Regions from separate parts of the Providencia sp. 2.29 genome, predicted to be linked through region 2. Evidence: predicted binding sites of a transcription regulator. Region 2 holds the regulator's gene; each other region holds the start of a gene.
The links. Region 2 encodes Fur, which represses iron uptake genes when iron is present. Its sites were predicted from a motif close to ATAATAATGAGAACNACTATCAA; they were not measured.

Region 1 (8,485 bases), 1.1 Mb from region 2:
TTAGGCTCATTGCATGAAAACTCACCGATTTATTATCGCAAAGTGCCCGTTGGTTATATTTCTGACTACACGATTTTGCCTAATGACCAAGGGGTTTCTATCGCCGCCATAATAGAAAAACGGTATACCCGATTAGTGAGAGAAAACAGTCAATTTTGGAATGTTTCAGGCTTCCAAGGCGGTTTTGATTTAAAATCTGGTGTGAATGTCAAAATGGAAAGCCTTTCTGCTGTAATCAATGGTGCTGTTGCATTTGATTCACCGACTAATAGTGCCCCAGCACAGGAAGGGCAACAATTTGTTTTGCATCCAAACAGGCATGATATTGGACAGGATGAACAGCAAAATAAAAATAGTTTAGTGGTTTCATTATGGTCTCCTGACACCTATGGCGTCGATGCCGGACAACCTATCGTTTATCGTGGAATAAAAATAGGTGAAGTGTTACAGCGTAACTTACTTGATGATAAAGTTACCTTCCAAGTCGCGATTTTGGATGAGTACCGCCATCTTATCCGTAACGATACCAAGTTTGTTGCCAATAGCCGCGTTGATGTCCAACTTGGCTTAACGGGGATCCAGTTTCAAGGTGCAACGCCGCAAGAGTGGTTAGATGGTGGAGTTCATTTATTGGTTGGAAAAGGTAAAGAGCCATTGCCTGAAACGTTCCCATTATATCGAAGTGATGATAATGCTAAGGCGGGTATAACAGGTTCATCACCCACCACCACAATTACATTAAACACTAACACCCTTCCTGATATTCAGGCAGGTTCAGTAGTACTTTACCGCCAATTTACTGTCGGTGAAATAGTCTCAATTAACCCAACCAAAGACGGATTCGCGGTTAATATTCATATTTCTAGTCAATACCGTCATCTACTAACAGATAAAAGCGTCTTTTGGGCAGAAGGCGGCGCTAAAGTCAAACTCAATAGCAGTGGATTAACCGTTCAGGCCGCTCCTCTTACACGAGCAATTAGAGGTGCCATTAGTTTTGATAATATTCCAACGGCCAAACTTGATAGTGCAAGGCAACATACCCTCTATCCAAACGAAACTGCGGCAAAAGCCATTGGGAGTGTCGTGACTTTAACCACTTTTGATGCGTCTAAATTGTCAGAAGGGATGCCGATTCGCTATTTAGGTATCGATATTGGACAAATCGATTCATTGAAATTATCGCCAAATAACCGCGAAGTGAATGCACGCGCGATCCTTTATCCAGAGTATGTGCAAGCTTTCACGAAGAGTGGCAGTCGCTTTGCTATTGTCACACCAGAGCTTTCTCCTTCTGGCGTCAATAACCTCGATACCTTGATCCAACCTTATATCAGTGCCGAGCCAGGACGAGGAAATAGAAATCGTTACCAATTTGAACTACAAACGGCCAATATTACAGACTCGCGTTACTTAGATGGCTTAACAATTATATTAGATGCCACCGAAGTTGGCTCTATTCAGGTTGGAACCCCTCTTCTCTTTAGGGGAATGGAAATTGGTACAGTTACTGGTTTATATTTGGGAGAGCTTTCCGACCGCGTATATGTTGCGACTCGAATTGGTAAAGAGTTCCAATACCTGATCCGCGACAATACCCAATTTTGGATCTCTTCAGGTTATAACCTCTCCTTTGGCCTCACAGGCGGCATGATCAAGAGTGGCACCTTCAAGCAGTTTGTTCGGGGAGGTATCTCCTTGGCGACCCCACCAACGGTGCCTCTCGCGCCGAAAGCGAAGCCAGATCAGCATTTCATTCTAAAATTAGAACCTCCTAAAGACTGGTTAGAATGGGGAACATCTATCCCTAAACAGTAATCACTAGAAAGGTGCATATTTTAACAATATTGCACCTTTCTTTTAACTCGCCCTTAAAAAACATTTTGGAAATCGATTCCATTTGTACTATGCTTAATTTTGTTGAGTCGTAACGCCACAGCTACACATTAATCGAGAGGTAACATTATGCGCATAGTTAATTTGAAAATATCTTCCTATGAAATCAATGACGCCATCATGTCAGATCATAAAAGTGATACCCTCAGTATACCTTGTGACTCTGATACTGAGTTTTGTATGCAATTAGATGGTTGGGATGAAAATACCAGTATTCCTGCACTCATCAATGAGAAACCCGTTCTGTTATACCGTCATCGTTATGACAAAGATAATCATCATTGGGTGATGAGAGTGGCTTAATTGATGAAATCACTATTAGGTGGGCTACAAACAACAGGCAAAAAAAGAGGCCTGGTAGATTCCGATTACCGGGCCTTGGGAAATGGCTCTGGCAGAGCCGTGCGCTAAAAATTGCCATTGAGACGTAACAAAGTACAATTTAATACTAGCTTGCTAAACGCACTCTTACCATACTAATTATCAATTATTTTACATATTATTAACACAATTTATTTCTTAATATTCCAATATCGAGCTATTTGATTGATAGGTACACCCTATATCGATGATAAGTACAACCTTTCAACTTTTTGTTGATAATAAAAAATGCCACAAGTTATAAGCATAATCGCCTATAACCTATGGCATTGTTCTTCTTTAATAAAGATGAGGTTACGAGTTGTTACACAGCTTCTTCGCCGCTAATTTGAGTGGTTCTACGCGCTCTTCCGCACTTTTTTCCGTCTCAATTGGCTTTAATAAAATATCGATCGGCTGTGCTTTGATCTCTTTTTTCTCCATTTGAGCCTGTGCCACATCATTGAGTGGGTACTGCATGAGTGTGGCAGGGTTGATAACAATCAGTGCACCATTACTTCTACATTCCAGCATCACTTCTTCTCGGGTAAATGGCCAATCATCACCAAACTGCTTTTTACTTACTGTCTCAATGGGTGCCGCAGCCACCGTAAAGCTAGTACTTGCCAGTAATACAGAACACAGCGCTAATTTCAGTTTCATACAACTTACCTTGTTAAAACATCAAGTTCACTATCAGGTGATTATACAGGTTGATAGGTCGCAAAAATAGCAACGGCTAAAATTGCCGTAGTACCTAACAGTAGCTCAATCCAACTATTAATAATCAAATACTGTAACCGCCCTTTTCTTTTAATATTCGGGACCAGTATATAGCGGTTCACTAAGGCTAAAATGACCATTAGTGCAACTAAGCTGATTTTTAACCAAAGCCACGATTGGTATTCTGAACCGGTATAATTAAACGGCCAATTTGGCAGTAATGTCATCGAGCTGATTATGCCTGTCACCACAACAATAATGACAGCAACGTGCCCTACACGAGAAAAACGGATCAAACTAGCAAAAATTTGCTTATCTAAGCCTGGCGCTAATTCTTTTTTATCTCGCAAGAACTGAATGCAAATCAAAAACGGCCATAATCCGCCAAACCAATAGGCTGAACTTATAAGATGAAGAAATTGATTTAAACGGTTTAACGCCCCAATGACACCACCATACATCGCGGCATGGCCAATCAAGGCATGTAAACCGAGGAGCACAATAGAAAGTAGTAATAACAGATAAAGCCGGATATTTTGTGAACGGATAAAAATCACACCTAATGTGATGACAGCAAACACCAATTCCCAACGCCAAACCAGCCCAAACGTTGTGCCAAATACACTTGACCAAATATCAAAGTCTAGTGCTTCTTCCCAGCCATCCCCCATCAGCCCAGCTTGGGCAGCCATCCAGCCAAAGGCTGTAACCACGGTGACTACTGCACTAAAGATAATCGTTCGATTAAGATAGCGACGAAGGATTTGACTAAAAGCACCCACACTTAATATCGCTGCGAATATTGACATTCCACACATCAACATCGCAGCAATAAAATGGGAAAAGCGTATAACTGTATAAAATGCCTCTAAAGACATGATTATTTCACAGTAAAGCTATATTCGCCTTTCGTTTTATGACCATCAACGGATACCACACTCCAATTTACATCATACTTTCCTGCTTCTAATTTGCTTTCAATTGGAATGATAACCTTGGTGTCATTGTTTGAATCTAACGCAGGCTTGCCTGTTTTCACGACGCTGTCATTAGGCCCCGTCACTTTCACTTTTGCAAAATTAATCTCAATACCTTCAGAGAAATTAAGGGTGATTGATTCAGGAGCCTTTTCAACCGCCGCACCTTCTGCTGGTAGTTGATCTTTTAAGTGCGCATGAGCGAATGCCTGTTGAAATGACATACCTAAAAATAGGACTGCAACAGCACTCAATTTACGCCAAGATGATTTGATTTGATAGATTGCCATAATTAGTAACCCCTTAATTTGCAGGTGAATTTGGATTATTTAGCAATCATTATACGAAAGAAACAAGCTTTCGCTGCCAAAAAATGAATTTGGCTGTTGAAGATGTGATTATCAACACAAAATGAAAAGAAAAAGGCTCATGAGCATTGAAATTAATCACTACAAATCATGAACCTATTGATGTTTTATATTAAACGTGGGCGGATGTAGACATATTTTTTAAATCTTTATCCAATAGGAATAGCGCTTTGCCACTTTCACCGACCATATCCAATTTGTCTAAGATTGATTTGAACAATTTCTCTTCTTCATGTTGTTCAGCAACATACCACTGTAAGAAGTTAAATGTGGAATAATCTTGGGTAGTGATGGCTAAATGAGCCAGTTTATTAATTTCCGCAGTAATTTGTTGCTCGTGCTGATAAGTCAGCGTAAATACATCACCGATTGATTTGAAATCAACAGGAGGCGCGGCGATTTGACCTAATTTTGGCAGTGCACCAGTATCGCTAAGATAGTCAAATAAACGCTGCATATGCTCCATTTCTTCTTGAGAATGTGCTTTTAAAAATGCCGCAGCACCTTCAAAACCTTTATCGCTACACCATGCGCTCATCTGTAAATATAAATTCGCAGAATAAAACTCGAGGTTTAACTGCTCATTTAATTTATTGATCATGTCATTCGTTAACATATTTTCTTTCCTTAGTTATCAAGATTAATGCTTTTATTATGCACATTCTAAAAATAATTAAAACCCTAAAACAATAATAAAACAAAAAAATACAATTTACTGATAATTAATAACTTTTTGTAAAATTAATAATAATCAATCTCATTATCCTTAGTGGTATTTACTTGTGTTTTAATGAAAAAAATTATCATTGTTATTTAATAAAATAATACATTCTCATTATAATCAATAGTTGAGTTATTAAATATAATCTTACGTGAAAATAATTATTTCTCTCAATCAATTCAAAATATTATTTCCCTATATTTACGCCATAAGTAACGAGGCAGCTAGTGATTTTTTCCGATAAATTGCTACACTACCCCCTCTACATTGAAGTGATTGAGAGTGGATATGAGTCATAACCTTGCATTGTTACCCAAAGACGAAATGGATAAAGTCAATGTTGACCTACAAGCCTCGGGGGTTGCCTTTAAAGAGCGCTATAATGTTGCCGTGATCGCAGAAGCTGTCGAGCAGGAGCAACCTGAGCACCTTAGAGCCTATTTTCGTGAACGGTTAGCCCACTACCGCCAGCTTTCACAACATTTTTCTCGTCTACCCTACGAGCCCAAAAATCGCTAAATATGATTTTTAGGCACGAATAACTAAAAAGGAGAAGCATCACTTCTCCTTTTTAGGACATCGCTACAAATCGAGATAGATTATTTTACAGAGTGATATGTAATAGTGGATTTTTCACAATCAACAGTCACATTATATTGCAGATCTTGCTTAGAGCCTCTGACTGTTAATGGCACTTGGTAACCCGTCTCTGTTTTCGTCACATCTTGATTATTAACCCATGCGACGGCTTTTTTACCAACTAATGCCTTTTCTTCTGCCCAACGTGGCAAGCGATTATTCATAAAATCGTTTTTAACTTGTGCAGCAATTTGAGGCTCTGCCAATTTTCCACAACTAATAAACGGAGCCGCTTTACCTTCTTCTTGGTTGGCGCTGAATGCAATCGAACTAAATAACAGTGCGCAGCCACCTAAAGCAAAACCAATTTTCTTACCAGCCTTCATGCTTCCTCCGATCCCTATAAAAATGTTGGGTAACAAATTATATCAGTGACCATAGTTAATTTTATACGACATTTATCTAATATAACTAAAATAGTAGAAATAATTATAAACTGCCAGAATGGTATGACTTAACTAATATGTATCAGATTTTAGCATAAATGTTAATAGTTTGTTTTGTTAACGTTCATTTTCTTCATCAAAACGTACTTGGATCTGCTCTTTATCTTTGTATCTTTCACGGATTTCCTGTGCAACGAGCGCAATCGCTTCTCCGCTACTCATCCCATCAGCCATTAATTGGTGGATACGTTCAACCGCTTCTTGCTGTTGTTGATGATTAAGCGCTGGCATACCTGAAAACATGTCAAAACCCCTTCTTAACTGGTTAGTTTTAAATCGTGCGGAGAGAAAATAAAAAATTTTAGCTTAATTTTAACAGCTCTTGGCTTCTTAAGATAAGATATATGCTAATCTGGTTATCAGTTCTTTTTTATCGACTTAGCGTTTAGTATATACAAATGGTTATCAATAAAATACAACTCCCCTATTATCCTGATGTTGCTATTGACTATTTTACGCCACTAGCCCATCAACCTTGGTCAATGCTGCTCCATTCAGGCAATGCCGAGCATTCGCATAACAGATACGATATTGTTGTGGCTGATCCTATTGCAACGCTAACCACTATTGGTGATAAAACGACGATCACCCACCCGCACTCGGTTGAGAGTTCAGACGCAGACCCATTTAACCTCCTTCAACAAACTATTGAACACTACGCCCCTGACCATGCTAGTGATGATACGCTTCCTTTCACTGGCGGTGCTCTCGGTATTTGGAGCTACGATTTAGGTCGTCGTATCGAAAAAATGCCACACATAGCGACTACGGATTTATCGTTTCCAGATATGGCCGTTGGGATATATCAATGGGCGTTGATTGTCGATAATCAAGAAAAAACGGTCACCTTATTCAGTTATTCTGATACCAATAAACGCCTTGATTGGTTGAAGAAACAAAAAGCTTCACGTAAAACCAAGTTCGCCCTTACCAGTTCATGGCATTCAAATATGTCACAAGAGCAGTATCACGAGAAAATCGGCCAAATACATGAATACTTGCGTAGCGGTGATTGCTATCAAATAAATCTAGCGCAGCGTTTTCAAGCAAAATATAAGGGTAATGAATGGGATGCATTTTTATTATTAACCCGAGCAAATCGCGCCCCTTTCTCTTCTTTCATTCGTCTTCCTAATAATGCGGTGATCAGCATCTCGCCTGAACGCTTTATTCAGTTACAAGATGGTGAGATACAAACACGTCCAATCAAAGGCACACTACCTCGTTTAGAGGATGAACACGCCGATGCCATGCAAGTCGAAAAATTGGCGAATTCCCCTAAAGATCGTGCTGAAAACTTGATGATTGTCGATTTACTCCGTAATGATATTGGTCGAGTTGCACAACCAGGAACAGTCAAGGTCCCTGAATTATTCGCTGTCGAAGCCTTCCCAGCGGTTTATCACTTAGTTAGCACAATTACTGCAACACTTGATAAACCCTATACGGCAACAGATCTTCTGCGTGCAAGTTTCCCGGGAGGCTCAATTACTGGTGCCCCTAAAATTCGTGCGATGCAAATCATTGAAGAGCTTGAACCTCATCGTCGTCATGGCTATTGTGGCGCTATAGGCTATATTAGTTTTTGTGGCAAAATGGATACCAACATTACCATCCGTACACTGTTAACAGATAAAAAACGGATTTTTTGCTGGGCTGGCGGTGGTATTGTGGCAGATAGCCAAGCGGATAAAGAGTATCAAGAAACCTTTGATAAGTTACGGCTGATATTACCCGTGTTAGGAGAAGTAGAGCACGATGACTGAACTGAATGAGTTTATAAACCGCTTTCAGTTTACCCTGCCAGTGACTCGCCGAACTCAACGGACGGCGAGCAAATCTGCTGCCGTTCTTCTGCCTATTATCAATAAAACCACGCCCACATTATTATTAACGCAGCGTTCCCCTTTTTTGCGTTCACATGCCGGACAAGTGGCTTTCCCAGGAGGGGCACGTGACCCTGAAGATGGCTCTCTAGTGACTACCGCGCTGCGAGAAGCCTATGAAGAAGTGGCTATTCCCCCAGAGAAAGTCCAAGTACTTGGGCAACTCTCGCCACAACAAAGTATTGGCGGTTACGAAGTCACCCCAATCGTCGGCCTGCTCCCCGAAGGCATTAATTATCGCCCTAATCCTAGTGAAGTGGCCTCTGTATTCGAGGTTCCGCTATTTGATGCGCTATCACTGAATCAACATAAATATGTTGATATCAAACGTGCTGGTCAAAGTAACCGTATTTTCTTCTATTGGCATAACGGACATCTCGTTTGGGGTCTCACTGCCGCCATCCTTCATCAGCTAGCTCTGCAACTCAAGTAGTCATTTTGTGCCGTAATTGAATACATTTTGTGCTAT
Region 2 (8,485 bases):
TAGACTATGAATCCGAAGCCGCCATCATGGCGAATATGCCTTTAATCACACAAGGACGGACAGTGATCAGTATTGCGCACCGTTTGAATACTATCATGCATGCGGATCGCATTTGTGTAATTTGCGACGGTAAGGTGGCTGAAATGGATAACCATCAAAATTTGCTTCAGCAAAATGGGTTATATGCACATTTATGGCGGCAGCAAACTCAATAATAGTACCGTCAAAGCACCAGCATGCGCTCGGCTGGTGCTTTTTCCAACAAACAGCTCTTTTTTTTACTATCAATAACTTTCGCTCGACATACGCTATGGTACAAGGGAGTCAGCTAGGGTATTATTGCGCGCTGGATTATTGGTATACGCCCTTTAGCAGTAAAAATATATGGCAAAAGAACAAACTGATCGCACCACCCTTGATTTGTTCGCTGAGGAACGCAGGCCTGGGCGACCTAAAACAAGTCCGCTGTCGCGGGATGAACAATTAAGAATCAACAAACGTAATCAACTTAAGCGTGATAAGGTCAAAGGACTACGCCGCGTTGAATTAAAACTTAATGAAGATGCTGTCACGATATTGAATCAATTGGCGAATGAAAAAAACATGAGCCGTAGTGAGTTGATAGAAGAGATGTTAATGTCACAGCTAGCGCTAGTCTATGAGCCTTCTGGTCAATAGTTTCGTCTTCATAAACCACACAAATTCGACAGATTTATTCACGCTTTTTCGCCAAAATAGGGTCAAAATTCTAGGTACTTTAGTTCAAATTTAGCCCTATCTGGCTTTAGTAAACCAGATTGGAAAAACAAGAGGTTATTCACTTTATGGCAGTCATAGGCATTTTCTTCGGTAGTGACACTGGTAATACAGAAAATATTGCCAAGATGATCCAAAAGAGATTAGGCAACGAGAACGCGGAAGTTCATGATATTGCAAAGTGCAGTAAAGAAGATATTGAAGCATTCGATATTCTGCTTCTCGGTATCCCAACTTGGTACTATGGTGAAGCCCAATGTGATTGGGATGACTTCTTCCCAACACTCGAAGAAATTGACTTTGAAGGTAAACTTGTTGCTTTATTCGGCTGTGGCGACCAAGAAGACTATGCGGAGTACTTCTGTGATGCGATGGGAACCATTCGCGATATTATCGAGCCACGCGGTGCAGTGATCGTCGGTCATTGGCCAACTGATGGCTACCATTTTGAAGCATCTAAAGGAATGGCGGATGATAACCACTTTATCGGCCTTGCTATTGATGAAGATCGCCAGCCGGAACTCACCGAAGAACGTGTTGATGCATGGGTACAGCAAATTTCAGAAGAGATGTCTTTGTCTGAAATTTTAGGCTAATCGACTAATTAGAAATAGGCTTATTAATACTATTATAATAATGCGACAAAGCATGGTTTCTATTTTTTATTTCCATGCCTATAATTGTAAATCAGTTTAGAAGACAACTGAATTTATGTTAAAAACGTCTCATTATTGTTAAATTTATGATTTAAGATACAGGACAAACCCGCATGACAGACAACAATAAAGCATTGAAGAATGCTGGACTCAAAGTCACTCTTCCAAGATTAAAAATATTGGAAGTACTTCAGGAGCCTGAGTGCCATCACGTCAGTGCGGAAGATCTCTACAAAAAGCTGATTGATATGGGCGAAGAGATCGGTCTGGCTACAGTTTACCGCGTATTAAACCAGTTTGATGATGCAGGTATCGTGACACGTCATAACTTTGAAGGCGGTAAATCCGTTTTTGAGCTGACTCAACAGCACCATCATGACCACTTAATCTGCCTAGACTGTGGAAAAGTCATCGAGTTCTCTGACAAATCCATCGAAGAGCGCCAGACCAATATCGCTGCACGCCACGGTATTAAACTATCTAACCACAGTTTGTATCTTTATGGTCACTGTGCTGATGGCGATTGCCGTGAAAATGCGGATGCACACGATCCAAAAGAGTAATTACCGTAAATCTTTGCCTTTAACTGACTATAGATAGTTTTTAAAAAGGCTGTGGGATTTGAGTCCAGTACTCACTGGGCTCTAGCCTTCCCCACTTCATATTAATGCCTTACTTATCCTGTTTTGAGATCTTTCAAGAACCTAACGAGTCCCCTTCAATCCTTTGTCAGCTGAGTAAAGATTAAGTCGTATGGTTGATAGGGTTCTGATACCCAAGCTCGGCGGGTAATAGAATGTGATTATTGTATGGTGACGATAAAACCGTGAGGGAGCCTCTTCATTCGCTCCCTCACCACATACCCGTTATTTTTGAGTCACGATTTCTACACGACTCGCCCTCGCCCCGTCTGGACTTTTCGCTCTTATTTTGACGTTCCCATTGACTTTGGGTGGGTTATCCGCCGAATAAACCTGCCAGTTATCGCTATCTGCCAATGCATACTCGATAATTAAGCTAGGGTAACTGATATTCGCCAGTAGCACACCGTTTTCAATTTTTGCACCAGGAACAGGGATACGGTAGGCAACTCCGGCTCTATCTAAGCGGCGAAGCTCTTTTTGCCCTACGATAGTCGCAAAACGGTTCCAATCATCTGCTAATTTTTGCTGTGAAACATATTGGGTTTTACCACCAATATATTCACGCCCTGATTGATAATCATTTTCCCATTGCGCCTTATGCCACGCTCTTTCTGCCAGCGGCAAAATGCGAGGGAATAACATGTATTCGACCTTATCATCCGTTCTGACGGCTTCACTCCACAATTGCCCTGAAAGACCATATACGCCCGGCCAAGGCTTGTCGCTTTTCGCACTGAAAGGATTCCCATCTCTATCCACTGAGGTTTCAGCATTTTGAGGGAGGTTATTCGGAGCAAAAGCAAAGACTTTTTGTTCATCACTCGCGCGTGTTGCCCAGTAGTAACCACTTTCACTTGGGTTAACTTCATAAGGCATATCAAAATAGACATAGTCTGGGTTGGAGATAACCACTTGGTAGCCTTTGTTTGCCCAATCATTTGCCGAGTCAAAGCCTCCCCAATAGAGAGTATCCCAGAAATTAACGCGAACATTGTCAGTGGCGAAATCTTTCGCACTCGAAGCGTCTTTTAAACCATCCTGCCATGCTTGCATTGTTGTAACGCCTTTTTGTTGCAAACTTTTACTCACCTGTTTAGCAAAATGGCTGGAAAGATGGTCAAAATCGCTGACATCCCCTTGCTGAATTAAAGCCTGACATGCTTTCGATTTTGCCCATGGCTTATCTTCGCGCTGTTTATCAATAATACCTTTGCCCGGCTCAATAGGGCCGCGTTTATCTTGGAAGCCTGCACCTAAGCGAATATTTTTCGCCTCATCACCACCAAAATGCCATGTTTTCAGTGGAACACCTGCTTCATCGTGCATCTGCATCACTTCACTGACGACTTTATTGACAAAGTTCTGTGATGAATCTAAGCAAGGGTTTAAATAACTGCGCTTATCATAAAACTGTACCGATGTGGTTATTGAAGTATCTGATGGGTCAACTAAGCGGTACTCATTTGCCCCTTGTTCATCGCCCGCCGCGCTTAACTTATTATAACGCGCCTCCATAGCAACAACGGCTGCACGTGCATGGGCTGGCATATCAATTTCAGGGATCACCTCAATGTTGCGATCTTTGGCATAACGTAAAATTTCAATATAGTCATCACGTGTGAAATAGCCGCTCCCCATATTATTATTGTCAGCCCCCGACCCGAGTTGCGGCAATAAACATTTTTGCTCAGTTAAATCATGGCAACGCTGACTTCCCACTTCCGTTAATTCAGGTAAACCGGGGATCTCTATCCGCCAACCTTCATCATCGGTTAAATGAAAATGGAATTTATTTAATTTATAGCGTGACATCTGGTCAATTAATCGCATCACCACCTGTTTACTGTGGAAATTTCGTCCAACGTCTAAAAAGACCCCACGATATTCCATACGTGGTTTATCATTCACGACCATTGCTGCCACTTTCGGTGTGTCACCTTCAGTTACTGCTGACAATAATGAACCTACACCATAAAATAACCCTATACGGTCATAACCAATAATTTCGGCTCGTTGCGGTGTGATCACTAATTTGTAAGCACCACTCACTTGATCTTCAGTAGAAAATTGCTTAGGTGCGATTTTTCCTTCAATGGGGAACCCGTGACTATTTTGTTTTAGCTTGCTCAGTTGTAAGTGTTGTTCAATAACAGCTAACTCACCTTTCGTTAGCCCATTTAGTTGTAATTTAACGCCTTTACTCAGATCAACATCCTCTGACTGCAAACTGATATCAAATGGCGTAGGTAAGATTTGCCCTCGCAATTGCTGCTCAGATAACGGTTTCATCGCTAAGTTTTTTTGATAGCGGTTTTCTGGCGTCATTAATAGATTGTTATCGGCGTCGGTTCGTTTCCAATTTTTCAGTTCAAAGGGGGTAACAAAGGTTGTTGGATCTTGAGTATCAGTGCTCTTAAGGTTGCGTGGGGATGCATCTCCCGATGTCGCGTACCACCTAGGCATAAAGTCTGAATAACTAACCTGCCAATATTCTCCCGTTAGCGGTAATACCACTTTTTCGTGGGCTTTAATCCCTTTAAATTGCTCTGTTGGTGTAATTTTATGAAGGTCGCCTGTAATATGTGTGATCTTAAATTGCGGGTTATCTTGTTTTAGAATCTGTCTAATACTATGAAAATAAAGCGCCCAATCGTTGGATTCAATCGCAGTATCGCCATTTGTTAAGGTAATATCGACACGGTTACATGCAGCCCAATCGGCACCCAGTGCAGCACAGTGAGTACCATGCTCACCAGCTTGGTTATCAAGCACATTTATTTTCACATCTATATCACTTAATGCATCGACGACTTGAGCCGATGATTGTTCAGCATTTACTGCGGTAGAAAAAAGTGTTGCTGATATGAATAATGCTAAAGGACTTAAATAATTCTTTTTCATTGTGACCTCAATATTAAATTCAAAATCAACCACTGCTATTTTATTTTTTAATAGCAGTGACCGCGCTATTAAAAAATAGTAAATGGCATCATGACCATAAACTTAATATCTTTTTCATCTTGAAATATATTGCCGAACCCACCACCATAGCTTGGAATATCTGTATGGTTGTCATATTTAGTAAAATGTAATTTAAATAAGGTATCTTTCGCCTTACCTGTCTGAACGGTATATAAAATATCAACGTTCCAAGCCGTTTCTTTTAATTTTACATCTTGAGCATATTGTGTATTCGTGCTGGGTTTAGCATCCCATCCATAAATATATGATGTTCCTACTTTCCAACCAGCAAGATCCCATTTAGCTAAATCGTACATCACCCCCGCAAAGAGCGCTTTTTCATTATTCGCGTTATAATCGGAGCGCCCATCCCACCAAATATCTAATCGCCCATTTGATGTCGCATACCCCGGGGTCATACGCTGTAAAAAATAGCCCTGATTCCCCTTTGCCTTCACATAAGTGCCTTCTAATCGAAAATCAAACTGATCATAGGTATAGCCAAACGTCACGGCTTGCAAGAACGCCAATCCATCGTAAACATCATTAATGCCACCATTGGTTACCTTATCTTTTGCTCCATAAAATTGATAAGACATCCGCAGGTCACGTGTAGCCACAGGAACAGCATAAGAGGCCTTAGCAAAGTACTGGTCCATATAGCCTTTTGCTTGCCCATAAGCCGCCTCTAAAACAAGGTTATTTTTAAAATCATATTTAAAACCAAGGGATTGCAAATAACTGATCCCTGTTTGGCCATCCGCTTCACGGAAGTTATACATATCGCGATACCAAGGCGCTTTATAACGGTCTGTCCACATATATGACAGGCTCAAGGCCCCTTGTTGTGCGAAATCAAATACCCCACCGATTTCGAAACCCCGATAAGTTCCGGGCATATAGCTCCAGTGAGAAGCTAATAGTGTTTGTCCTGTTGGTTGGATATAACCGCCTCTGCCCCAAAACGGACCATATTGCATTTTAGCCGCTGCTTTATAGACGCTGACACCACTTCGATCACCGGTCCATTTTTCATCCCAACGCGTTTTTGCATCACTAAAACCAATTTCATTAGGCGCCGCTGGGCCACTATTGGATAATTCTATGGCTGTAAATGCGGCTAAATCTAAACCGATGACATCCTGAAAATAACCTGAAGAATAATCAAGGCTGGCATTCACGGTTGAATGTTTAAGGTTGTCGACATATTTCTTATATTTATCGCTTTCTGGATTTAACTCTTTCCTCGAACGGTCACGTTGCCAATAATACAAACCGCCTTTAAGGGTTGAATCATCTAAAAATTGCTCAGAAAAACTTATTGGTTGATAACTAATAGGAAGGAGTGCTATTCCTATTTTAAGCACGAGTATTCCCCTGCCACGATTGACATTTTTATTAACCATTCGATGTTTCCTCAGTTTTTTATATTATTTTTCAGTGATAAATTTCAGTAGCCGCCCGTTAAGTAATGATTAGTTTTGATAAACAAAATACGAGTACCTACTTAGCCTATTTTTCGCAACGCGAATTATCAAGACTAAAAATATATTTATTCCTAAAATATGAGCCAAGACACATTAATTTTTCTATTCATTTACAGTACTAATTATTCGAATTTATGGTATTTATCGAATTAATATCCTGATTTTAGGATAAAATGCAGGCAAAACACTATGGACAGAATGGGCATTTTGGACTTATTTCAACATAAAAAATAACTACATTTGAATGTAATCGTTTCATTCAAACTTGCTAAGTTGATTCATAACTGCTTTAGTTGATGAATAGTTTTTCACTCATAAACAGATCAAGTGAATGATTTTAGTGAGGGAAAATAAGGCGATTCAATAAGAGAAATAAGAGGGATCCGTCACACGTGAATATAGAGAAAAGTCAGCAGGAAGGTTGGCGTACACTACTCACCGGTAAGAATCTCTGTTTAACACTTGCCTTATCGGGGGGGATTTGCCTCCATGCGATTAATGTTTATATCACCATTACCACATTACCTTCCGTTGTACGGGATATTGGCGGCATTAATTTCTATGCTTGGAATACCACACTGTTTATTCTGTCTTCGATTATTTTGTCCGCCCTTACCTCACGGATCCTCAATTATTTTGGCCCCAAAAAAAGTTATGGGCTGGCGACGTTGATTTTTCTTGTAGGATCCGTTATCTGCGCTATCACCCCCTCAATGCCAGTGATGCTCCTTGGCAGAGTGATCCAAGGGGCTGGTGGCGGGATTTTACTCACCTTATCTTACTCAATGGTACACATTGTATTTCCTCAACATTTATGGTCGAGAGTGTTAGCGATGATGTCGAGTATGTGGGGAATGGCAACATTACTAGGGCCAGCACTGGGTGGCGTATTTGCAGAGTACGATATATGGCGAGGAGCATTTTGGTGTCTGGTCGTAGTCGGTATCCCTTATTTATGGCTGACTTGGCGGATTTTGCCGGCAAAAAATCCCCATGAAAACTGCCCTCAACAGCCGATTCCATTACAGGCCCTTTTACTGCTTTCTTGCGCCGTGCTCGCCATCTCTCTAGGCAGTTTAAGTCAAGACAAATTTATCCCTATTGGAGGGATGTTTATTGCCGTTTTACTGTGTGCTCGATTAATGGTTATTGAGCGTCGTGGTCATAATACGCTTTTCCCTTCGGGAACATTTCGCTTTTCTGCACAATTAGCGCCTATTTACCTCACGATGGCATTGTTGGGTCTAAGTGTACAAACAGAGGTTTTTGTTCCCTATTTTTTACAGATATTGCATGGTGTGGCTCCCTTGTTATCAGGCTATTTAGCGGCCCTAGTCGGTGCGGGTTGGTCAAGTGCCGCCATTGCTTCCTCATCACTAAAGCCGACGGTTGCCGTGCGAATTATTCGTTTTGCTCCACTATTCACACTGGTAGGCCTAACCACTCTTGCATTGTTCATAACAAAAATTATTGCTATTGAAGCATTTCAGGTATGGATTATTTGTATTGGTCTATTTATCACTGGCGCAAGTATTGGTGCAGCATGGCCACATTTGCTCACGCGAGTATTGCAAGTCTCGGCTGGAAGTGAATCTCAAAAAGCGTCGTCGGCAATTACGACCTTACAGCTATTTTCCACTGCTTTTGGTGCCTCTTTGGCAGGTATGATCGCTAACCTTGCAGGGCTTTCTTCACCTGGAGGGATTGAAGGTGCGCAATCGGCATCAATATGGCTCTTTATACTCTTTTCCTTAGTACCTTGCTTTGCGCTAATTACCGCTAATATTGTCGCCAATAGGGTGGATTTATCTGCGAAAAGCTGCGAATAGAGGGTCATTCCCCCTATTCGCTAATTTTAGTGTGGGTTAGTATTTTTCAAAAAGTGCCTGAATACGTTTAGGATCTTTGGTTTCAGTCAAGGCTAATTGAAGTAAAACACGTGCTTTTTGCGGGTTTAAGCGCTCTGAAGCTACAAAGCCAT
Region 3 (8,485 bases), 1.4 Mb from region 2:
AGTTCAGGATAAGCATTAGCCCAGAATTGATAGTGCTCTGCCGGATAATGGCATAGCGCCCGATCAGGGCCACCATGAAAGCGTTTTTCAGCTTGCTCATCTCCCTCAAGCCCTAATTGCCCTAATGGCAACGGCCCATCCACTTGACGCTTATGAATAGCGCTCTGACCACAATCTAATGTGGCTTTGACTTCGCCGATATAGACTTGAGGATGAATTTGCATTGCGATTACACCTTTATCGTGGCTTTAAATTCAATGAACTCATCATTATCACGTTGAACGAGCATCAGAGTTCAATTTACTAGAAATTCTGTAAAATACTTCAATAAGTTATGCATAGCACTATAATAAATCAAATAGATAATAACTAACCAAACGAGTGAAAACCATGAAAACTTAAAGTACTCCAAAAATTTCCATGGACTCGCAAACACCCGATACATCATTATGCCCGGTCTGCGTATACTAGGTTTATCTTTCGGCCATGCATACCAAAAAAGCCACATAAGAATAAAAATCACCATCGCTTGTGCACCATGTGCAGGCCCAATATCCAAGCCAGTGATAAAGAATAAGAGTACCTCAGACAGACCAAGAAAAAAGATCAGGATAACGAATAACGTTATAAAAAATTCACTGACCAAAAATACAGTGAATGCTTTTTTCCTAGAATGAAGCCCAAACATAATCAGGTCATTGAAAAATAAATAGAATAAAATAATCACACCAGCAACTATTGCCACGCCGCTATTAACATCAGGCTGAGTAGCAACCATGTTCAATAACAATCCCCAAAAAATACATAAGAAGACCCCGCGCCAGTTGAACGCTAGCCTAGGCTGCTGTATGAAAGATAAAATAGCAGGGTTAAATTTATCCTTTAGCTCTGGGTATTCACTGGTTCGTTGTTTCACTTGCTCAGCGATTTGAGGGATCAATCCAGGTATCAAGCGAACTTTATAAGAAACTTTCTCATTTTTACTCGTCAGTACACGTAAAGATTGAGAAACGATATAGTCTCCATGGACAGCATCAATCTGACACTGCTTCCATGCTCGAGCCACCTCAGTCTGGCGTAGCTGTTCAGTTAATGCGTTTTGAATATAAAACGGGATAATTTGCTCTGAGTTATATTCATCAAGCCGCCAGCCTAATAGAGACGAAACATGTTCCACAACAGCTTCGGTTAAACCTTCTTGCTCTGATAATGCCCACGCAAAATCTTGATGAAATTGCTGATGTGTCTGCAAACTGCCTTTTTGAGAGACGTTTTCCCACAATTCGACTAATTCACGTTTTGCCGCGTTTTCATCAATAATAAACAGCTTCGCGAGCCAATCAATTAACTCTTGGGTATAAGCTGTTTCAACAACCGGTAATTCATTAATCGATGGTTGATAATCATCTAACAACACATCTGAAAATGGGTAAGTAATCTGAATTTCAGACAGCTCTTGCTGTTGTTGATCATCATTAACGGCTTCTTCATTAACAGCCTCTTGGTGTAAGAGGCTTTCTAAATGAGGCACATCAACGTCTATATTCGCCTGCTCTTCAACATATTCATCATCGGCAGATTCATCATCATAAATAGCGTAAGCGGCATATCTTTTTGCCTCCTCAAAAGCTTCACGTAATTGTTGATACTCTTCAGGGTGGCTATCGGGTCGATATTTTTTTACCTGCCGCGCATAAGCACGCCGAATTTCCTTTTCATCGTTTGTTTGAGTGATTCCCAATGTTTGCCATATACTCATTAATGCGAGTCTCCCTCATAGCGACTCAAAAATTGTTCCACTTGTTGACGAATGGCCGCAATACGGCGTGGATCTTGGCTATCGAGCGCTCTTTCAAACTCCGTTGTGACTTGATCCATCCAATAGCGATCCTCACCCAGTAAAAACTCATATAACCGAGCACAGCGTGACAATAACACGCGATTCTCTTTTCTATCCCTCGGATGCTGTTTTAAATCAGCAATTTTTAATAAGCTTTGTTCGATTTGCGCTTCATTCATTTGCCCCGGAACTTTCTCTATCACTAGCCGAAACACCTCAGGGTTACCTTGATAACGACACTCAACTTCTAGTAATCCATCAACGGTATAGGTAAACCGGACATCAATATCCACTTCTCCAGCAGGCTTCTGAGGGATATCAATCGCCATCTCCCCCAAAAATACGTTATCTTGGACGCGACGCGCTTCCCCCTGATAAATCTTTAATAAAATCATTTTTTGGTTATCTTCAATCGTGCTGACCGTTTGCATCTTGCTCACAGGTAAAAAGGTATTTCGCTCAATTAAAGGTAAAAAATAACCCGAATCATAATGGGTTCCGTTTCTTTTTGAGGTTTCAATCCCCAAAGAAAATGGCATTACGTCGGTTAAAATAACATCATCAAGGGCTGTATCTGCCATCACCATACCCGCTTGAACCCCTGCACCTAATGCAACGGCTTCATCTGGATTAAGGTCATGGCGAGGAAAACGTCCAAACAGACGCGCTACCGTTTGTCGGATAAGTGGCATTCGTGTTGCACCACCAACTAATAAGATGTCGTCCAAATCATTAAGAGTAAAACGAGAATCATGCAAAGCCTGCAAAATAGGTTGTTGCAATCGTGCTAATAAAGATTGACAACAAGAAGCTAGCTCCTGATCTGTCATTGTCCAATGCCAATCCTGATCATTCCACCGTAGCGAAGCCGTCGCTTCATTGCTTTGACCTAATGCGATTTTTAATGTTTCTGCTTGTTTGAGTAATTCCGCGCGAATATCTGCTTGGGCTTCTTTCAGTTCAGGATGCTGCTTTAACATCCACAGATAAATAGCTTCACTGAAATCATCACCGCCTAAACGGACATCGCCACTACTCGCGCAAACCTCAATAACGCCTTCAAACATATCAATTATCGAAACATCAAACGTTCCCCCACCAAGGTCAAAGGTTAGGTATTTGTGTTCTTTGTTTTCGAGTAACCCAAAGGCCAACGATGCCGCAGTAGGTTCATTCAATAACCTTAAAACATTTAGCCCAGCGAGTTGTCCCGCTGTTTTAACCGCCCGACGCTGAACATCATTAAAATAAGCAGGAACCGTGATCACTGCATCTTTAACGGGGTAACCAAGCCAAGCTTCAACATCCTCTTTTAATTGCCGTAATAATAAAGCAGAAAGCTCCTCAGCCCGAAAAGTCAGAGAGCCTAATGATAACGTTGCGTCCGTGCCCATAAAGCGCTTAAAGCTGGCTTGGGTTAAATGGGGGTGACTCTGTAGACGTTCACGAGCGAATTTTCCGACCAAGATCTGGTCATCATCATCAAGAGCAACAACAGATGGCGTTAAAACATCACCTTGTTTATTGGGTACTAATACCGCTCGCCCTTCAATCCATAAACTCACTGCACTATTACTGGTCCCAAGATCAATCCCCATAACCATGTCAGCCGCCATATTATCTCCCTTATCATTCACTTTATTGAATTATTACTGGATAGAATATCAATCTGTTTTTTGTACTTATGAGACACATTATGAACAAAACACAAGATATTAAAACGAGACAAAGCTGAGATTAATAGAAAAAAGAAAAAGAGAGGCATAAAAAAAGCGCAACCCCAAAAGGGTTACGCCCATCTAATTATCATTTAATTTAATGAATTATTTAGTTTTTTCTGCAAAACGTTTTGCAGCTTCATCCCAGTTAACGACTGACCAGAATGCTTTGATGTAGTCAGGACGACGGTTTTGATATTTCAGATAATAAGCGTGTTCCCAAACATCAAGGCCAATAATTGGGTAACCTGAAGTACCAGAAATCGCTTCACCCATCAGAGGGCTGTCTTGGTTAGCTGTAGAAACAACCGCTAGCTTACCGTCATCTTTTAGAACTAGCCATGCCCAGCCAGAACCAAAACGAGAAGCTGCTGCTTTCTCAAATTGTTCTTTGAAAGCGTCAACACTACCAAAATCACGCTCGATAGCTGCTTTCAGATCACCGCTTAGTTCAGTACCTAATTTTAGGCCTTTCCAGAACAGGCTGTGGTTTGAGTGACCACCAGCATTGTTACGAACAAAAGTACGTTGATCAGCAGGAACTTTATCCAATTGTTGGATCAGATCATCAATGTCTAGGTTAGCCAGTTCAGGTAATTTTTCTAACGCAGTGTTAGTGTTGTTAACGTAGGTTTGATGATGCTTGGTGTGATGGATTTCCATTGTTTGCTTATCGAAATGAGGTTCCAGCGCATCATAAGCATAAGGTAAAGCAGGTAATGTATAGCTCATTGTATTTGTCTCCAGTGACTTATTGACATATACCTCTATATCTCTCACTCAATGCCAAGACACATAGGGTATACACTTCAGAAACTTCACACCTTGTGAGTCGGTATCAATTATAGTTATTTTACTGTTAATGAAAATCATTATCAAACCCATGATATTTATATGGTCTTTCTCATCAACTATCATTGTTGATTTATTTAGCAACTAATACCAATATCGCCCTGCTTTGTTTTTCTTTAATTCTACCCTTATACAGATAATCAGATGATTAATCTAATTGACGATTTCGCATCAAATGATAATCCTGTTAAATCCATTACAATTAATACGTGATCTCCCGCTCAAAAGAAAAACAAATTTATATTTCCTGCTTTAGTTAACCATTTTTTGACATAGTATTAACATCTGCAAGGAGATAAAAATATGACTCAAATAACTAAGCATCCCGTTACTGCTGAAATTGCAGAAAATGCCCTGATAAACGAGCAACAGTACAACAATGAGTATCAACTCTCTATTCAAGACCCTGAAACGTTTTGGGGGGAGAAAGGAAAGGTTGTTGATTGGATTAAGCCGTATACCCGAGTAAAAAACACCTCCTTCGATCCTGGCCATATCAGCATTCGCTGGTTTGAAGATGGCACCCTTAACTTAAGCGCTAACTGTTTAGATCGTCATCTGGCAGATAAGGGCGATCAAACCGCAATCATATGGGAAGGTGATGACCCTTCTCAATCAAAAAATGTCACTTACCGTGAACTGCATCATGATGTTAGTCAGTTCGCTAACGTATTAAAACAACATGGTATTCGTAAAGGCGATGTTGTCGCGATTTACATGCCAATGGTGGTTGAAGCTGCCGTCGCAATGTTAGCTTGTGCTCGCATTGGGGCGATTCATACTGTTATCTTTGCTGGCTTCTCTCCAGAAGCGGTATCGGGTCGTGTTATCGACTGTAAAGCAAAACTGATTATTACAGCCGATGAAGGCCTACGTGCTGGCCGCTCAATACCTCTCAAGAAAAACGTTGATGACGCATTAACCAATGCCAATGTCACCACCGTTAAGAATGTCATTGTCTACCGTCGTACTGGGAATGTTCCAAGCTGGGTAGAAGGGCGTGACCTATGGTGGCACGATGTGATTGATGGCGTCAGCGCCGACTGCCCACCTGAAGAAATGAACGCAGAAGACCCATTATTCATTCTGTATACTTCAGGCTCAACAGGTAAACCAAAAGGTGTACTGCATACTACTGGCGGTTATTTAGTCTATGCAACACTCACCTTTAAATATACTTTCGACTACCATCCCGGTGAAGTGTATTGGTGTACTGCCGATGTTGGCTGGGTAACGGGTCACAGCTATTTGTTATATGGCCCTCTATCTAATGGTGCCAAAACATTGATGTTTGAAGGCGTGCCTAACTACCCTGCGGTCAATCGCATGAGCCAAGTGGTTGATAAGCACCAAGTTAATATCCTGTATACCGCGCCGACTGCTATCCGCGCCCTAATGGCTGAAGGTGATAAAGCCATTGAAGGCACCAACCGTAGCTCGTTGCGTATCCTAGGATCCGTTGGTGAACCTATCAACCCTGAAGCATGGGAATGGTTCTATAAGAAGATTGGTGATAGTCGTTGCCCAATTGTTGATACATGGTGGCAAACAGAAACTGGCGGCTTTATGATCACTCCGCTGCCGGGAGCGACCATGCTAAAACCAGGCTCAGCAACGTTACCTTTCTTCGGGGTTCGTCCTGCTCTTGTTGATAATCTTGGGGAACCATTAGAAGGTGCAACAGAGGGTAACCTCGTCATTGTTGATTCATGGCCTGGTCAAGCACGTACCTTATTTGGTGACCACGAGCGTTTTGAGCAAACCTACTTTTCTACTTTTAAAGGTATGTATTTCAGTGGCGATGGTGCTCGCCGCGATGAAGATGGCTATTTCTGGATCACGGGCCGTGTTGATGATGTATTAAATATTTCCGGTCACCGCCTAGGTACTGCTGAAATTGAATCTGCATTAGTTGCACACCCAAAAATTGCAGAAGCAGCCGTTGTTGGTATTCCTCATAATATTAAGGGGCAAGCTATCTATGCTTATGTCACCTTAATTTCGGGGGAAGAGCCTTCACCTGAGCTATATACCGAAGTTCGTAATTGGGTTCGAAAAGAAATCGGTCCAATTGCAACACCTGATGTTCTACACTGGACGGACTCTTTACCTAAAACCCGCTCCGGTAAGATCATGCGCCGTATCCTACGTAAAATTGCCTCAGGAGATACTAGTAACTTAGGAGATACTTCCACACTGGCAGATCCTGGCGTTGTCGAAAAACTACTCGAAGAAAAACAATCAATGAGTATGTCATAAGCCTGAAGGTCGCCTTTATGGCGACCTTACATACATTCCAATAAGACGATAACAGAGGAGAACTCTGATGAATGCTACTGCTTATCAAGAGGTAGAGAATAACCCTCGCTTTAAAGAATTGGTAAGGAAACGCGGTCGATTTTCATGGTTGTTGTCAGCTATCACATTAATATTGTATGTCGGTTTTATCTTTCTTATTGCTTTTAACCCAAGTTGGCTTGGAACGCCGATTAGTGAAGGATCCTATATCACACGAGGTATACCTATTGGTGTAGGATTGATTGTCATCTCTTTCTTATTAACTGGCCTATATGTTATTCGGGCAAATGGTGAATACGACCGTTTAACGGCTGAAATCTTAAAAGAGGTGCAAAAATGATAAAACTCCTTCCTCTCATCTTACTTTTCGCCTCTTCAGCCGCATTTTCTGATGCACTGACAGGGGATGTCGAGCGGCAACCTGTGAATATTCAAGCCATTATCATGTTCTTGTTATTCGTCGGGTTTACTCTCTATATTACTTATTGGGCATCTAAAAGAACACGTTCTCGCTCAGACTACTACACCGCAGGCGGTAAAATTACAGGTTTTCAAAATGGGATGGCCATTGCGGGTGACTTTATGTCCGCAGCCTCATTCTTAGGTATTTCAGCACTGGTTTACACCTCCGGTTATGATGGCTTGATCTACTCTATCGGCTTCTTAATTGGCTGGCCTATTATTCTTTTCTTAATTGCTGAACGCTTACGTAACCTCGGTCGTTATACCTTCGCCGATGTTGCGTCATATCGATTAAAACAAAGACCAATACGGATACTGTCTGCCGTTGGCTCTCTTGTTGTCGTTGCACTCTACCTCATTGCACAAATGGTTGGTGCAGGGAAGTTGATCGAACTACTGTTTGGTCTTAATTACCATGTTGCCGTCGTAATTGTAGGTATTTTGATGGTGTTATACGTCCTATTTGGTGGAATGTTAGCCACTACATGGGTACAAATCATCAAAGCAATTCTCTTATTAGCAGGCGCAACATTTATGGCCGTAATGGTCATGAAACATGTTGGTTTCAATTTCAATACCCTATTTAAAGAAGCCGTCGAAGTACATAAAAATGGCATTGCCATTATGAGCCCAGGAGGATTAGTTTCAGATCCTATATCGGCTTTATCACTTGGGCTAGCGCTGATGTTTGGTACAGCAGGGCTACCTCATATCATTATGCGTTTCTTTACGGTCAGTGACGCGAAAGAAGCTCGTAAGAGTGTGTTCTATGCAACAGGTTTCATTGGCTACTTCTATATTTTAACTTTCATTATCGGTTTTGGTGCGATTGTTCTTGTTAGTGCAAACCCTGACTTTAAAGATGCAGCAGGCAAATTGATCGGTGGAACAAACATGGCCGCCGTACACCTTGCAGATGCCGTCGGAGGGAACTTCTTCCTTGGCTTTATTTCTGCTGTTGCTTTCGCCACGATATTAGCTGTTGTTGCGGGGCTAACACTCGCCGGCGCCTCAGCGGTTTCCCATGACCTTTATGCCATGGCAATCAAAGACGGTAAGGCAAATGAAAAAGAGGAGTTACGTGTATCCAAAATTACGGTAGTGATCTTAGGCTTTGTTGCTATCGGGTTAGGTATTTTGTTCGAAAACCAAAATATCGCCTTCATGGTAGGCCTCGCATTCTCTATCGCTGCAAGCTGTAACTTCCCTATCATCCTGTTATCGATGTATTGGAAGAAATTAACAACACGTGGTGCCTTAGCAGGCGGATGGTTAGGACTTATTACCGCCGTTGTGCTGATGATATTAGGGCCAA

Region 1: ftnA (non-heme ferritin) is a predicted target of Fur. The motif match lies at 5,115-5,137, and genes of this name have one in related genera.
Region 3: sodA (superoxide dismutase [Mn]) is a predicted target of Fur. The motif match lies at 4,415-4,437, and genes of this name have one in related genera.

Annotation. Positions count from the first base shown of each region.
Region 1 covers NZ_CP065420.1:2,217,570-2,226,054, reverse strand. The annotation lists gene I3B46_RS10195 (MlaD family protein) at 1-1,818, shown strand, start outside; gene I3B46_RS10190 (DUF1480 family protein) at 1,966-2,199, shown strand; gene I3B46_RS10185 (DUF2511 domain-containing protein) at 2,572-2,919, opposite strand; gene copD (copper homeostasis membrane protein CopD) at 2,961-3,857, opposite strand; gene copC (copper homeostasis periplasmic binding protein CopC) at 3,860-4,246, opposite strand; gene ftnA (non-heme ferritin) at 4,437-4,940, opposite strand; gene I3B46_RS10165 (DNA polymerase III subunit theta) at 5,334-5,564, shown strand; gene yebF (protein YebF) at 5,645-6,010, opposite strand; gene I3B46_RS10155 (YoaH family protein) at 6,188-6,373, opposite strand; gene pabB (aminodeoxychorismate synthase component 1) at 6,529-7,896, shown strand; gene I3B46_RS10145 (CoA pyrophosphatase) at 7,889-8,449, shown strand.
Region 2 covers NZ_CP065420.1:3,274,424-3,282,908, forward strand. The annotation lists partial or broken gene I3B46_RS22520 (type I secretion system permease/ATPase) at 1-215, shown strand, start outside; gene ybfE (LexA regulated protein) at 385-678, shown strand; gene fldA (flavodoxin FldA) at 825-1,352, shown strand; gene fur (ferric iron uptake transcriptional regulator) at 1,526-1,975, shown strand; gene I3B46_RS15490 (beta-N-acetylhexosaminidase) at 2,279-4,957, opposite strand; gene chiP (chitoporin ChiP) at 5,026-6,423, opposite strand; gene I3B46_RS15500 (MFS transporter) at 6,897-8,333, shown strand; gene ansB (L-asparaginase 2) at 8,370-8,485, opposite strand, start outside.
Region 3 covers NZ_CP065420.1:80,164-88,648, reverse strand. The annotation lists gene yiiM (6-hydroxyaminopurine reductase) at 1-224, opposite strand, end outside; gene I3B46_RS00350 (J domain-containing protein) at 296-1,759, opposite strand; gene I3B46_RS00345 (Hsp70 family protein) at 1,759-3,456, opposite strand; gene sodA (superoxide dismutase [Mn]) at 3,664-4,290, opposite strand; gene acs (acetate--CoA ligase) at 4,714-6,669, shown strand; gene I3B46_RS00330 (DUF485 domain-containing protein) at 6,737-7,048, shown strand; gene actP (cation/acetate symporter ActP) at 7,045-8,485, shown strand, end outside.